Regions from separate parts of the Lysinibacillus sp. NPDC056232 genome, predicted to be linked through region 1. Evidence: riboswitches for the same ligand, from Rfam matches in the RefSeq annotation. Region 1 holds a riboswitch; each other region holds the start of a gene.
The links. A riboswitch is a leader RNA that binds a small molecule or an ion and turns the genes downstream of it on or off. The one in region 1 is predicted to bind lysine.

Region 1 (3,263 bases):
CTTGTGAAAATTGCATGATGGAAAACATCCATCCTGCACGATCTGCAGCTAATCCTTGTGCTATAAATATTTCAGGAATCCAAGCAGCGGTTGTATAGAATAATAATGACTGAAATCCCATAGTTCCCGCTACTGCCCAAGTAACAGGTGATTTCCATAAAGGTGTACGTTCTTTCGTAGTTTTAACATTAGGTTCAGGCTTATTAAATTTCAACTGTGGAATCCATATTAAAATAGTTAACGCCACGAGAACAAGTGCGACTGCCAGTGCACCTTGCCAGCCAATTGATGAATGGGCAACAGGATAGCTAATACCAGCACCGAGTCCAGCTGTCAAATTCATCGACATTGTGAAAAATGCCATAAGTAAACCTACGTGAAAGGGAAACTTCAGTTTAAGCAATCCTGGAATAAGTACGTTACCGAATGAAATGGCTATACCAATTAGCGCAGTACCAAATACGAGCAAACTAGTTGTTCCGAGGGAGCGTATTACAATCCCTAACGCCAAAAGAATAGTCGATAAAAATAATGTTAGTTCTAGCCCGATTTTACGTGCGACAATTGGTACAAAAGGTGAGATGATTGCAAATGCTAACAATGGGATTGTTGTTAGAAAGCCCGCTAGTACATTGGATATGCCGAGGTCTTCGCGGATAAAGGAAATAATAGGTCCAACAACTGTTAGCGGCATCCGTAATGTCGAGGCAATACAAATTACGCCGATAACTAATAATAAGGTTGTACCTTTCCAATTAATTTTCCTGCTAGGATAAGTATCGGTATGTTCATGAGTAGCCAAATAAATCCCCCCTGTTAGAACAATTATGATTGAACCACTATACCACTTTATCACAATAATAAAAATAGTAGAAAATTCATAAAATATAGAATGTTACTTGAGTTATTGAAATGTCATAGGTTGTATGTTAGAATAATATCCATCGTAAATTTAATAATTATATGCCTCATGTTTATAATGAGGTAGAGGTCGCGGTATTTAAGAGTATGCTAATGGAAATGACAAGCATTAGAGATATTAGTTGAAAGGAAATACTGCCGAAGTGTGAGGGGACTTGAAAACCTCATGCTGGGGCTGTCTCCGAAAGGAACAGAACTGTCACGTTTGAACAACGTGTTGAGCTATCATTTTGAAAGAACAGAGGATTTACTTAGCCATCACAGCAACGTTCATGTGATGGCATTTTTTTGCCTCTTATAAAAGGAAGGAAGCTATATCATGAGTGAAATAAAAGTCAATCAGCTCGGCCATAAAGCGCCTAAGCTGAAAAAGGAATTAAAAAGCCGTCATATTACAATGATTTCATTGGGCGGTACAATCGGTACAGGATTGTTCTTAGCTAGTGGTGGTGCCATTGCACAAGCAGGCCCTGGCGGTGCACTACTCGCCTATGCATTAATCGGTATCATGGTGTATTTTTTAATGACGAGCTTAGGCGAAATGGCAGCTTATATGCCATCATCGGGTTCATTTAGTACGTATGCTACAAAATTTGTAGACCCAGCTCTAGGCTTTGCGCTTGGCTGGAACTACTGGTACAACTGGGCAATTACAATTGCGGCAGAAATTTCTGCTGTATCATTAATTATGAAATATTGGTTCCCAGATAGCTCATCAGCACTTTGGACTGTTTTATTTATTGCTGTCGTTTTAACGTTCAATCTATTATCGGTAAAAAGCTATGGTGAAAGTGAATATTGGTTTGCCATGATAAAGGTTGTAACTGTCATCATTTTTATTATTATCAGTTTCCTAATGATTTTTGGTATTTTAGGAGGAAACGCTCCGGTAGGCTTTACGAATTTCTTTATCAGTGATGGACCATTCCACGGTGGATTTCTTGCTACATTTGGTATTTTCTTAGCTGCTGGATTCTCGTTCCAAGGGACAGAGCTACTTGGAATAACAGCAGGTGAAACAGATGATCCTGGTAAAAATATTCCGAAAGCTGTTAAGTCTGTTTTCTGGAGAATTCTTTTATTCTATATTTTAGCGATCGGTGCAATTGGGCTGCTGATTCCATTTACAGACTCACGTTTGCTATCTGAAGATATCGCTGTTTCACCATTTACACTGGTGTTCGACCGTTTAGGAATTGCCTTTGCTGCTTCATTGATGAATGCTATCATTTTAACGGCAATGCTGTCAGCAGGGAATTCAGGGCTGTACGCATCTTCTCGTATGCTTTGGCAATTGGCAGTAGATGGACATGCACCGAAATTTTTCGCTAAACTAAGCCGTCGAGGTATTCCGATTTACGCATTACTGGCGACTTTAGCTGTAGGCTCCCTAGCATTTTTAGCTTCATTCTTTGGTGATGGTGTAGTCTACATGTGGCTTCTAAATGCCTCTGGGATGTCTGGCTTCATTGCTTGGCTAGGAATTGCATTTAGCCATTACCGTTTCCGTCGAGCATTCGAGGTACAGGGATTAGATCCGAAATTGCTGCCGTATAAAGCAAGGCTATTCCCATTCGGCCCGCTATTTGCCTTTACGGTTTGTATGATTGTTGTTATTGGACAAAACTACAATGCCTTTATGGGTAATACAATAGACTGGTATGGAGTCCTTGTCTCCTATATCGGTATTCCACTGTTCTTATTCTTATGGCTTGGCTATAAAATCAAGCATAAAACAAAAATGCATCCATTAGAGCAATGTGATTTAAAAGTCGAATAATAAAAAATAAAACTGTCCTGTGAGTCATATAAAATGCTTGCAGGGCAGTTTTTTAAGTTAAAAAATATGAATAAATTTGTAACCTCAGAAGTACAATCTTGTCAGAAAAAATACTACAATGAACGATTAATCTTTAAGCGCCAAAACCTCGTATCCCCATAATAGCAATCATCGATCCGTAGACTACAAGAATAAGAAAAATGATGAGTAATCCTAAATATTTAGAAATACCCGGTTGTTTTGATTTAATTCCGGATATTCCAAAATAAATACTTATTATCCAGAGTAGGGCACCTACATAAAAGTAAATCCTAAAAATACCGTTCTTACTTAATGAACTAGCATAAAACAATAACACCCCGATAATACAAAATGCAATAGAAAAAAACTGTAATGCCTTCTAAAAGTCATTTCTCCAGTCCTTTCTAAATTATTTTGATTATTGCTAACAATATACCAACCAATACAGTATGACAAATCTGCATTTTAGGCTTCAGATAAAATTACTGGAGAGAATAAAAAGGGGACTTTAGTTTCTCGAATCGTCCCCACTTTTGGTGCA
Region 2 (3,263 bases), on a different contig from region 1:
AAATAGCGGAAGTTATTACCTGCAATCGACTTTGTTTGGAAGAATAATTCCGTAACCCCAATAACGTTTAAAACTGCTGTATCTTTAATGTTCATAATTAATTGGTTACCTGTTGCAGGCAATATATTTCGGGCAACTTGTGGTAATACAACATGTAGCATGATTTGAACATGATTCATACCAATTGCCGATGCAGCCTCGTACTGCCCTTGATCAATGGAAACAATGCCACCACGCACGATTTCTGCCATATAAGCGCCTGTATTTAGTGAAACAACTAAAATACCTGCCGTAATAAAGTGCATATCAATACCAAATGCTATATCTAAGCCGTAAAATACAACCATTGCTTGTACAATCATTGGTGTACCACGGAAGAATTCGACATAGCATGTTAGTATAAAATTAATGAGTTTTAAGCTATAAAATTTTACACCCTTTTTACGAACTTTAATGGTATGCATAATTCCGATGAAAAATCCGATAAGTGCACCAATAATTGTACTACTAATTGAAATAAGTAATGTATAATACGCACCTCGTAAAAACATTTGCCAGTTGTTCTCAATTATAGAAATAATCCATTCAAGACTCATGATGTACCTCCTAACAACGTCATGTTGCTTTTTCTTTACAATCGTCTTAGCTATCTACCATTTTCATTGGGCCCCTGTTTCTTTTATCATATGAAACAATTAGCTAAGACATTATTATTATTTAGAAAGATTCTAATATAGTATAATGATATTGCACGGACTAGCAGCTAGCCCGCGCAATCATATTATTGTGCTGCTGGTTGTTGGTGAATGGCTTCTTCCATAATTTTTTGGCGATCATCTTCAGAAATACCTTTTAAGATTTCATTAATCTTTTCAAGATTTGCATCACCTTTACGTAAACCAACTGCGATTGATGTATTTGAAATATCTGTATCGAAGCCTTCTTCAAATTTTACATATGTGAATTTATCGTTTGCAGCAGCAGCGGAAATACCTTCTGGACGTTCTGCTACGTAGCCATCAATTTTTCCAGCTTCTAATGCTACTCGCATTGCTGGGAAGCTATCCATTGCTGTTTGTTTTTTTACATCTTTGATTTGATCAATAACAGTGTAGTTAGATGTATTTAACTGTGATGTGATTTTTGCACCAGAGAAATCTTGGATAGATGTTGCTTTTTCATATTTACTACCTTTTTTAATAACCATTACAAAATCAGACGTATAGTAGTTTTCTGTGAAGTCGATCGTTTGCTTACGTTCTTCAGTAGGTGACATACCTGCAATGATAGCATCGATTTTATTTGATTGTAGAGCTGGTACTAAGCCATCCCATTCCAATTTTACGATAACCAATTCTTTTCCTAAGCCTTCAGCTATTTTTTTCGCCATTTGTACATCATAACCGCCTGCATATTCTGCATTATCGGCAATTTTTACTGCGCCATTTGCATCACCTTGCTGCGTCCAGTTAAACGGAGCATAACTTGCTTCCATCCCAATACGGAATTCGCCGCCAGCTTCCTCGTTACTCGTATTGCCCCCGTCATTACTAGATGACGATGGCTCCTTCTTGTCACTAGTACCACATGCAGCTAGCAAAATTGCAGTCACTACGGTCAACATTACTACTAACCATTTTCTTTTCATGTAAAACTCCCCCTTTTTCTGTAAAAAAATAAGACAACTGTACTAAAAAAGCCTAAGCTCTGAACTTAGGTCTTACTTTTCAACAGTTGCCCAAATCCTCACTATAATTCCATCATTCCGAGATAGCACAACCTAGTAAACCTGGAAAAAATCTACTAGGACAGTCCTGCACTTATTCACTGCAGACCCAGCATAAAAGTACGAGCTCCTTTTACACTTCGGCGATAGATCCTTCTTCATTGCGTCTTCGCTTGCTTTTACTCAACAATGAACTAATAAATACCGCGCCTCTACCTCACAATAGAAAAAACGTGAGGTTTGAATATTTAATTGATTATTAAGATACTACTATAAAACTAACTTATTCGTCAAGATAATTTTATTACTTTTCTGACTAATTACAATATTAGGGTTTTTTATCCTTTTTAAAGAAAATCCGCAAATAATTAATACTTAACTTACTTTCTATTAATTCAAAAGAAATTGTTGATCAGTAAAGATAATAGCCTTTGCACTATACGCATCTTTGTGAAACTTTCGCAAACGTTGGGATAACCTATCCATTGATTCGTTTCCTATGCGTCGTTTCGGCTGCTTTATTCGTCACTTTGGCTCTTTTATCCGTCACTTCGGCTCTTCTTCCGTCGCTTCGTTTCCTATCCGTCACTTTGGCTCTTTTATCCGTCGCTTCATCTCCTCTTTCTGTCACTTTGGCTCTTTTATCCGTCGTTTCGCCTCCTCTATCCGTCGCTTCAGCCCTTCTTTCCGTCGCTTCGAGTCCTATCCGTCTCTTTGGCTCTTTTATCCGTCATTTCAGCTTCTCTTTCCGTCACTTCGGCTCTTCTTTCCGTCGCTTCGTTTCCATTGTTCAGATTACTTTAACCTTCACTTCCTCAAATGTTCCATAAAAAGAAAAAACCTTGCGAAAAAATGTTTCGCAAGGTTTTAACAAACTCAGGTATTAAGAATTTAATAATAAATCTTCTGGGTTTTCAAGTAGTTCTTTAACAGTTTTAAGGAAGCCTACAGAATCTTTACCATCGATAATACGGTGGTCATAAGAAAGAGCTAAGTACATCATTGGGCGAATTTCTACTTCACCATTCACTTCAACTGGACGTTTTTTGATAGTATGCATACCAAGGATACCAGCTTGTGTACCATTCATGATAGGTGTAGACATTAATGAACCGAATACACCACCATTTGTAATTGTGAATGAGCCACCTTGAAGATCAGATAAACCTAATTTTTTGTCGCGTGCTTTTTTAGCTAGGTCTGCAATTGAATCTTCAATTTCAGCAAAGTTTTTGCGGTCAGCGTCACGTACAACCGGTACTACTAAACCTTCTTCTGTTGATACAGCTACACCGATATCAAAGAAGTTGTTTAAGTGAATTTCATCACCATTGATTTGTGCGTTCACATATGGGTATTTTTTAAGCGCTGCAACTACAGCTTTTGTGAAGAATGACATGAAACCAAGTTTAGAGCCAGTTGACTCGAAGAATTGGTCTTTTTTACGAGAGCGTAAAGCCATAACGTTTGTCATATCTACTTCGTTGAATGTAGTTAACATTGCTGTAGATTGTTTTACTTCAAGTAAGCGTTTTGC
Region 3 (3,263 bases), on a different contig from region 1:
CCCACCTTCCACTTGGTAAAACATGTCACTTTTATTATATAACAATATAATTGGATAAAATATTAAATTGATCTGAACAAAAAAAGATGTGCCCATTCCAGAAGATTCATTCTAAGTGAAGTAGTTGATTGGAGTGGAGGCTGGGCTACTCCTTGGGGATCAGCGTCACAGATGAGACCCTGGAGCGAGCAAAGCGAGTGAAGTGGCTCATCGGACGCCCCCAGGAAGCTCTGCTCTGCGCGAAAGCGAAGCGTCAGCGGCAAAGAGCCCAGCCGGAACGGAAATCAACCCCTCGTTTTGCCATAGAACCCTACTTTATTTAATATGACATATTAATTTCATTGACATAATAGTTTTTCAACAACATGAAAAGATGTGCCTTTTACTGACACATCTTCTTCAACATTATATGTAAAGCGCTTGTTCTAAGTTAAATTCATCATGTAATGCATTTGCTGCATAAATCATTTCGTCCTGAGGAACAACGACAGACACTTTTATTTCAGAAGTACTGACCATTTTTACAGGGATACCTTCACGACGTAGACAATCAAACATACGGGCAGCCACCCCTGGATTAGATGCCATTCCTGAGCCAATAATAGAGACTTTTGCTAAGCCGATTTCAAAATCAGCAAAACTAAACCCTAGTGATAATTTGCTATCTTCTAGGACACGTAATGCATCGGCGAACTCCTCTTTTAAAATGGTAAACGATACAGTTGGCTTTAAGCCATCAATTATTGCTTGTACGATGATATCGACGTTTATGCGATTTTCTGCAAGTATTGTGAACATATCTGCTAACGAAGCATTAGAATAAGCATCATAACCCACCGTTAGGCGAATAACGTCTGACTCATAGGCAACACCACGTACAATTAAATTTTTCTCCATTTCAACTTCCTCCTTCAATAAAGTACCTACTGTATCTTTTTCGCTCGACCGAATGGTAACTGGGATTTGAAACTTCTTTGCTATTTCTACAGCCCGCGGGTGTAAAATTTGTGATCCTAAGTTTGATAGCTCTAGCATTTCATCATAGGAAATTTCTTTTAGCTTTCGTGCCCCAGCAATCTGACTTGGATCAGCTGTGTAGACTCCATCTACATTCGTGTAAATATCTACGCGCTCCGCTTCCAATGCTGCAGCAATAGCTATCGCCGTCGTTTCCGCACCACCTTTACCGAACGTCGTAATATTCCGAGAATTACAGATACCCTGTCCCTCTGCAACGACGACGATCTTCCCCTGCATAAAATGCTCTTCTATTCGACTAGCGTCTATCTCGTCAATACGTGCATTGCCATACATGACATCGGTTTGAATACCTACCTGCCAGCCTGTTAATGACACTGCCTCATATCCTTCTTCCTGCAAAGCAATCGCCACTAATGCACTTGATAGTTGTGAGCTTGTTGACAACAATGCGTCTAGTTCACGCTTAGACGCATTGTCTGATAGATCACGAGCCATCTTCCCTAATTCTTTAGACATCCCCCTCATTGCCGCAGTGACAACGACAATCTCAGTACCTCTTTCCTTTTCTGCAATCACCTTTTTCGCAACATCTTGAATGTGCTTTGTTGATGTTAATGTAGCACCACCAAATTTCATCACAATTCTCGCCATCCTTATCATTCTCCTTTGTATTTAATCATTTTGCTGATTATAAAGTAGCTATACTTTTGCCGCTCTTTACAAAGATAACGCTGCAAACTCAAAGCGACATTAAGTTATAGGGCTTGAACTAATACGGTTGGCATCACCTCTTACATAGTAGTAACTGCCTTGAAAGAAAGCTAAAAAGGCAGCTCCCACATAACGTGAAAGCTGCCTATAACATGTACAATAAAGTAACTTGCGCATGTGTGATAGCTCTCCGAAACGATTAGAATCGACAGTCTTACATCTCTTAAATGTAAAACCAGCACAGCATCGGAAACAACGATGCTCCACTTCGGCAAGATCCCCTTTCATACATTTTCACTGGACTTGTTCGTCCTCGAATGTACTACTCCTAAATCTTGCACCTCTATCATCACTAAATAGTGAATGTATTTAATTGAACCTTATAGTTTATGGATAAATAGAAACTACAAAAAACTAAGGCTCCGTACATAAACATTGCTATATTGAAGAACAATGTTATATACAACCTTAGCATACGTCTAATCCTTTGACAATGTCTCTTGTTGAAAATAAGCATGAATATTGCTAGCTAAATTAGCAGGCATCCCAGCTTCTTCTAACGCCTGTACACTTGCCTCACGAATTTTTTTGACAGAGCCAAAATGCTTAAGTAATTGCTGTTTTCGCTTTGGACCAACGCCCTCTATATGATCGAGGACAGATTGTATAGCATGCTTCTCGTGCTGCTGTCGTAAGAAGGTAATAGCAAAGCGGTGTACTTCGTCTTGAATTCGCTGCAGTAAATAGAAGCCATCACTTGTGCGCTTTAATGCAATGACTTCAGGTGGATCACCGAATAGAAGCTGTGACGTATTATGCTTTTCATCTTTTGCTAATCCGGCAATTGGAATGACAAGGCCGAGCTCATCCTCTAATACTTCTCTTGCAACTTCCATTTGCCCCTTCCCACCGTCAATTAGTACTAAATCTGGTAAAGGTAGACCTTCTTTTAATACGCGTGTGTAACGACGACGGATTACTTCCTGCATTGCCCCGTAATCATCGTGCTTGGCAGCTGTACGTGTTTTGTACTTTCGATACTCCTTCTTTGCGGGTTTTCCATCGATAAATACAACCATTGCAGATACAGCATCTGTCCCATGCATATGACTATTATCGAAAGCTTCAATCCGTAAAGGCGTAGAAATGCTCATAGCTTCACCAAGCGCCTCACATGCTCCTATAGTGCGTTCTTCCTGACGTTCAATAAGTTGGAACTTCGCTGCTACAGCAATTTCAGCATTTTTCGTCGCCAATTCAACTAGCTCTTTTTTTTGCCCACGTTTTGGTGTAAGTACCTTAACTTCTAATAATTCCGTTAAAATATCTGCATCAATAGATTGTGGGATAAAGATCTCCTTAGGCTTAATGTGCTCTAGCTTTTCGTAAAATCGTCCAACGAACGTTAAAAATTCCTCTTCTGCCTCTTGGTAAATTGGGAAAATCGAGACATCTCGCTCAATAAGCTTTCCTTGACGGACAAAGAAAACTTGAACACACATCCAGCCCTTCTCGACGGCATAGCCAAATACATCGCGGTTAGTTGTATCACTTGAGACGATTTTTTGCTT

Region 2: linked by a shared signal. The riboswitch ahead of ACFCYJ_RS13510 (transporter substrate-binding domain-containing protein) and the one ahead of ACFCYJ_RS24955 (amino acid permease) in region 1 are both predicted to bind lysine.
Region 3: linked by a shared signal. The riboswitch ahead of ACFCYJ_RS16755 (aspartate kinase) and the one ahead of ACFCYJ_RS24955 (amino acid permease) in region 1 are both predicted to bind lysine.

The regions. Positions count from the first base shown of each region.
Region 1 is NZ_JBHJTF010000055.1:3,424-6,686, forward strand. It holds gene ACFCYJ_RS24950 (CynX/NimT family MFS transporter) at 1-802, opposite strand, end outside; lysine riboswitch at 978-1,154, shown strand; gene ACFCYJ_RS24955 (amino acid permease) at 1,241-2,701, shown strand.
Region 2 is NZ_JBHJTF010000016.1:40,749-44,011, forward strand. It holds gene ACFCYJ_RS13505 (amino acid ABC transporter permease) at 1-596, opposite strand, end outside; gene ACFCYJ_RS13510 (transporter substrate-binding domain-containing protein) at 782-1,648, opposite strand; lysine riboswitch at 1,764-1,949, opposite strand; gene ACFCYJ_RS13515 (hypothetical protein) at 2,205-2,357, opposite strand; gene odhB (2-oxoglutarate dehydrogenase complex dihydrolipoyllysine-residue succinyltransferase) at 2,610-3,263, opposite strand, start outside.
Region 3 is NZ_JBHJTF010000023.1:42,113-45,375, reverse strand. It holds gene ACFCYJ_RS16760 (hypothetical protein) at 153-323, shown strand; gene ACFCYJ_RS16755 (aspartate kinase) at 406-1,632, opposite strand; lysine riboswitch at 1,868-2,046, opposite strand; gene uvrC (excinuclease ABC subunit UvrC) at 2,172-3,263, opposite strand, start outside.